One region of the Vibrio sp. 811 genome, then DNA from elsewhere that is predicted to be linked to it. Evidence: predicted binding sites of a transcription regulator. Region 1 holds the regulator's gene; the other holds the start of a gene.

Region 1 (3,217 bases):
GTTGAAATTCGCAGTTTTCTCGCAGGTTTAGGTGAAAATGAGTCGCTAAAACCAGCCGTTGATAGCCTAGTTGATGCGCTGAATCGGTTACAAGATCGTGAAGATGCACAACTAGAGCTTGCAGCTGACTTTTGTGAACTGTTTTTGAAGACAGAAAAATACGGCGCTCTTCCTTACGCATCCATGTACATTGGTGAATCAGGTTTACTGAATGACAAGCCAGCTGAGGAAATGGAAAAGTTGATGACTGAATTTGGCGTTCAAGTAGACGAAAACCTAAAGGAACCTGCGGATCACTTAGCCGTTGAGCTCGACTTTCTCGGGAACATGATTATCCGCTCAAACGAGCTTGAACAAGAAAAACACATGGAAGAAGCCTTCGTTAAACAAAACGACTTTATCCAGCAACAATTGATGTCTTGGTTACCTCAGTTTTCAGACAAATGTAAACAATTCGACGAATTTGGATTTTACTCGAGTGTCGCGAAACTATTAGTTGCATTTTGTAAACTAGACAGCGCCTACGTTCTTGGTGAATAATTGCCGCCTATTTTTAGGGAGCCTGCCTATCGGGCTTCCTGTATGCCTGAAAGTGACCAATTGTAAGTAACTTGGGTATAATATTCGTTTGCCTTAACTTAGCGCAAAGACGCTTGGTTATTTAGCAGTCAAAATGTGACTTCAAATACACAAATCTCTTGCTGAAAACATTGCTAGTCAGTCCACATAGGGCTAAAATGTGAGCGCAAACGATTAAATATGATTTATATGTAAACCGCTGAAATATAGCGGTTTTTGTGTTTTCTTAACAGGTTGATGGCAATTTCTCATCAGATAGAAAAAAGATAAAATTCATCGACCGATGCTGCTACGCACCCTTTTGTCGCACTTGGATCAACCGCTGCCGAGACACTTAGCGCCAATTTTATATTGCTAGGTGTGAAACCATTAGAGCATCAGGTACATCCAATACGACATATTTCAGTAGCTCGATACAGGACACCATTTATGGCCACGATAAAAGACGTTGCTCGCTTAGCCGGCGTTTCCACTACGACAGTTTCGCACGTTATCAATAAAACGCGTTTCGTTGCAGAAGCAACGCAAGAAAAAGTAATGAAAGCCGTTGACGAGCTGAATTACGCGCCAAGTGCCGTTGCACGCAGCCTAAAATGCAACTCAACTCGTACGATTGGCATGTTAGTAACTCAATCAACTAACCTATTTTTCTCAGAAGTGATTGATGGCGTTGAGAGCTACTGTTACCGCCAAGGCTATACTCTGATTTTATGTAACACAGGCGGGATTTACGAAAAACAACGCGATTACATTCGTATGCTGGCTGAAAAGCGCGTTGATGGCATCCTAGTGATGTGTTCTGACTTAACCGAAGAACTAAAAGAGATGCTTGACCGTCATGCGGACATTCCTAAAGTGGTCATGGATTGGGGCCCAGAGAGCTCACAAGCAGACAAGATCATGGATAACTCAGAAGAAGGTGGCTACATTGCAACCAAACATCTGATTGACAATGGTCATACGGATATCGCTTGTCTAAGCGGTCATTTTGAAAAGCTTGCTTGCCAAGAGCGCATTGCAGGTTTCCGTCGCGCAATGAGTGAAGCGAACCTAGCTGTAAATGAAGACTGGATCCTTGAAGGTAACTTTGAATGTGATACGGCCGTATTAGTTGCAGATAAAATTACCGCAATGGACAAGCGCCCGACGGCGGTATTCTGTTTTAACGACACAATGGCTCTAGGCCTAATGAGCCGCTTGCAACAAAACGGGATCAAAATTCCTGAAGATATTTCAGTGATCGGCTACGACAACATCGAGCTTGCGGAATACTTCTCTCCACCGCTAACGACTATCCACCAACCTAAACGTCGTGTTGGTAAAAATGCATTCGAAATTCTACTTGAGCGTATCAAAGATAAAGAACACGAAAAACGAATTTTCGAAATGCAACCTGAGCTTGTAATTCGAAATACTGTGAAAAAAATGAACTAAATTTCACTGTATTTAACCGTGTTAAATAAGCGCTCTACAGGGGCGCTTATTTTTTTGGGAAAATTAAGTGTTCTCTAATACTTCACACAGCTCTAATAACAATTGACTAACGTTAACTCCCTGTTTTATATAAATGTAATATATATTAAGAACTCCTTTTCAAAGGCCAATTTGCACCTTTCCATATGCAAAATAGAGCATTCAATCTATCATTTTTATTGAACCGAAATCACACTTTTAACGCTAAACCGTGATGTTAATTCAATATAAGAAGTATGCTCATTGTGTCACGCACAGGGCAAACCATTCGAAAGAGTGGGACGCAAAGCCTCCGGCCTGAACCATATTACGATATGGAAGGTAGCGGGGTTACCGATGGCAAGTGTGTAAGCAATGACTTTACTCTGTAATGACATTGTTTTTACGCATGTTTGCTACTCTCTCGGACCTGACTTTTGGTGGCGTAATATTAATTACACCGAGATAACAAAACATGGATAAACCGATACTCAAAGACTCTATGAAGCTATTTGAGGCACTTGGTAATATCAAGTCGCGCTCAATGTTTGGTGGCTTCGGACTATTCGCTGATGAAACAATGTTTGCACTAGTGGTAAACAATCAGCTTCATATCAGAGCAGACCAAAAAACTTCATCTGACTTCGAGAAACAAGGGCTAAAGCCTTACGTTTATAAAAAACGTGGCTTTCCAGTCGTTACAAAGTACTACGCTATTTCCAGCGATTTATGGGAATCAAGCGAACGCTTAATCGAAGTAGCGAATCAATCATTGAAAAAGGCAAAGCTTGAGAAAGAACAGCAAGCAAGTACAAAGCCTAACCGTTTGAAAGATTTGCCTAACTTACGACTGGCTACCGAGCGCATGCTAAAAAAAGCCGGCATCGAATCCGTAGAGAAGCTTGAAGAGGAAGGTGCGCTTAACGCCTATAAAGCGATAAGAGATACGCACTCTGCAACCGTCAACATTGAGTTGCTATGGGCACTAGAAGGTGCTATCAACGGCACTCATTGGAGTGTAGTACCTCAAGCTCGCCGAGATGAGTTGATGAACGCCCTCCAATAAAAGTCGGCCTAAAAACTATCTTGTAAAACCGCAGTCTAATCTGCGGTTTTTTTGTGAAATTTTTTCGGTTTTCCTACTGTCTTATTACATATATCCCAAATTGGAATCAAAATTATGAAT
Region 2 (3,217 bases), on a different contig from region 1:
ACGTAATCATCCAGCAGCTCTTTGCCTGATGGTTTCGCACACACAGCGATCATTTTCGCTTTTGGATACATCTCACGTAGTTTGCGCGCTGTATCACCACTGTCTACTAGGTCTTCAACGATTAGGTAACCTTCGCCATCACCTTCAGGTGCTTTTAGTACCGTCATGTCGCGCTGATGATCATGGTCGTAGCTTGAAATACAGATTGTATCAACGTAACGAATACCCAGTTCACGAGCCAAAATAGCGCCAGGAACCAAACCGCCGCGGCTTACCGCCCAAATTCCTTTCCATTGCTCAGCTGGCATTTGTTTTTCAGCCAGTTCACGGCAGTAAGTCTGCATTGCATCCCAAGTGATAATGAATTTTTTACTCATTGTAATAACCTAATAATTTGAAAATATGCATCCTCAAAATCTAGCGAAGTCACTCAAAAGCGGAATGCTCACTAACTTCTCCAAAATGTTTGGAGACGAGGATTTCAAGCTGCGCAAACGATTATTCTACCGAAACACACCGCTAATACCAACGGTGATATCAAAATTCTCTGCCTATTCCGCAGAAAAACCGTCTTCTGTGAACAACGTAAAAAAGAAAAAGCCAGCGTGAATAAATCCACACTGGCTTTTTGCTCGAGAAATTAACCGACGAGGTATTTAACGATGAAGATGGCTGACATCACCCATACACTCATCGACACTTCACGGCCCTTACCGCTGAATAACTTGATCGCCGCGTATGCGATAAAGCCTAACGTGATACCTTCTGCAATAGAGAATGTTAGCGGCATAACTAAACAAGTCACAACAACTGGGGACGCTTCAGTTAGGTCACGCCAATCAATGCTTACTAGCCCAGACAGCATCAAGATCGCCACATAGAATAGCGCACCTGACGTTGCATAAGCAGGGATCATACCCGCAAGTGGTGAGAACAATAGAGCAAGTAGGAAGAGTACACCAACAACCACGGCTGTTAGACCAGTACGCCCACCCGCAGCCACACCAGAAACGCTTTCAATATAAGATGTCGTGTTAGAAGTACCAAGTAATGCACCTACTGACGTTGCTGTTGAGTCTGCAAGTAACGCTTTGTTTAAACGAGGGATGTTGCCATTCTCATCAGTTAGACCTGCTTTTTGAGAAACGCCAACGAGCGTACCTGCGGTGTCAAATAAATCGACAAATAGGAAAGCAAATACGACGGAAATCATGCCTACTTCAAACAAACCAGAGAAATCCAGTTGCATGAAAGTTGGCGCAATGCTTGGTGGCGTTGACATAATACCGCCCCACTGCACATCACCAAATAGAAGACCAAGCGCTGTAACGCCAAGAATAGCGATCATCACCGCACCTTTCACACCACGGTGAACCAATGCAATCGTAAGAAAGAAGCCAATCGCGGCCAATACAGATGGCAATGATGTGATCTCTCCCATAGAAACTAATGTCGCTGGGTTATCAACGACGATACCTGCATTTTTTAATGCGATAAACGCTAAGAAAAGACCAATACCAGCTGAAATACCTGTTCGTAGAGAATGCGGGATCGAGTTAATAATCCACTCACGGATCTTAAATACGCTTAAAAGAATGAACAGAAGGCCAGAAACAAATACAGCCGCCAACGCAACTTGCCACGTATAACCCATTCCTAATACAACAGAGTAAGTAAAAAATGCGTTCAGGCCCATTCCTGGTGCCTGTGCGATTGGGTAATTGGCAACAAATCCCATGATAAAACAGCCGATTGCGGCAGCAAGACAAGTTGCGACAAAAATGGCGCCACGGTCCATACCGGTATCCGACAGGATCGCTGGGTTTACAAAAATAATGTAAGCCATAGTTAGGAAGGTCGTAACACCTGCAATGATCTCAGTGCGCACATTTGTGCCATTTTCACTGAGTTTAAAAAGCCTCTCGAGCATGATCGAATCCTGTAAAGGTAAAAAGTAAACGGTTGCGTAATCGATTGGCGGGAATTATAAAGTTATCAAATAGCAAATTCTAGATAGAATCTTCACTCTAATGCGTTTTTTTTCTTTGGATATGAAACACATTCTCTAACCCATCAAAGCAAGTAAAGAAATATATTCTTATAAAACAATAGGTAACCCAGATAACACAGTTCTCTAAAAGAGAATAAAAACTGAGCAATGTACTAAACTTTCAGATGAAAAAGGCCCATTTTAAACATGGTATCTAACAGATTTGATGGAAAAGTCGATAAAACCGAAGAATGGGGAATAGAAGAAGGCTTTGATGGCAATAAGTGAGTCAGGAAGAGAAAATAGAGATAAAAAAACGCCACCCAATTTGGGTGGCGGTGAATCATGTCAGCACTATCACTGAAAAAAAATTCCAATTTATAGGGGTGAACAAACTGTTCGAGTCACATGCGTTGACTTCACTTAGTAGCCAAAGCTTGTTGGGTATACAAAGTTACCGGTGTAAACAGACTTGCTATTCCAGAACATTGTACTTGGTAAACCTTTCATAACTATCACCTTTTAAATCAATTAAACATTCGTTGATTTCTCGGTTCCTTGGAGGCGATAAAACGGACTCATCCTTTGAGCATTTCATTCTTCTCTCAGAAGCTGGTTACAAATATACCACCAAGAAATTTAATTACAAGCATTTTAGTGATTGGAATCACAAAAAATGCACAAATTGACCTTTATCAAAGTTTATGTGTAATTAAATTACAATTTTATGAATTAAAAAATAAAGCCACTTTCAGAATATATGATAGAGAACACATAGTGCTTGTTATTGTATTCACAAACTGTGACAGTTCTGAGAGAAATCCTTGTGATCGCGACTACTCGTACTCTTTATCTGGTGGTATGCTAACGGCAATTTGAAGGCCAAATCGTCTAGCATTTAATGCTACCTTGACAATATTTTTACGGTATATATTTGGCAAAGCACATCAAAAGGAGTCCTCCGTGTCTGAGTTCCATTCTGAGATCAGTACCTTATCACCTGCTCCACTTTGGCAGTTTTTCGATAAGATTTGTTCTATCCCTCATCCATCGAAACATGAAGAAGCATTAGCACAGTACATTATCAACTGGGCAACAGAGCAAGGCTTTGACGTTCGCCGTGATCCAACCGGTAACGTGTTCATCAAAAAGCCCGCGACACCAGGAATGGAAAATAAGAAGGCTGTTGTACTTCAAGCACACATCGACATGGTGCCGCAGAAAAAC

Evidence for each region. Region 1 encodes PurR, which represses purine synthesis genes. Its sites were predicted from a motif close to TNANGNAAACGTTTNCNTNA; they were not measured.
Region 2: R7Q46_RS22255 (NCS2 family permease) is a predicted target of PurR. The motif match lies at 1,951-1,970, and genes of this name have one in related genera.

Annotation. Positions count from the first base shown of each region.
Region 1 is NZ_JAWOUB010000002.1:580,803-584,019, forward strand. It holds gene torD (molecular chaperone TorD) at 1-540, shown strand, start outside; gene purR (HTH-type transcriptional repressor PurR) at 1,009-2,013, shown strand; cyclic di-GMP riboswitch class I at 2,301-2,390, shown strand; gene R7Q46_RS06445 (TfoX/Sxy family DNA transformation protein) at 2,507-3,097, shown strand; gene R7Q46_RS06450 (TVP38/TMEM64 family protein) at 3,212-3,217, shown strand, end outside.
Region 2 is NZ_JAWOUB010000025.1:27,933-31,149, reverse strand. It holds gene tet(34) (oxytetracycline resistance phosphoribosyltransferase domain-containing protein Tet(34)) at 1-377, opposite strand, end outside; gene R7Q46_RS22255 (NCS2 family permease) at 641-1,930, opposite strand; gene R7Q46_RS22250 (aminoacyl-histidine dipeptidase) at 2,954-3,217, shown strand, end outside.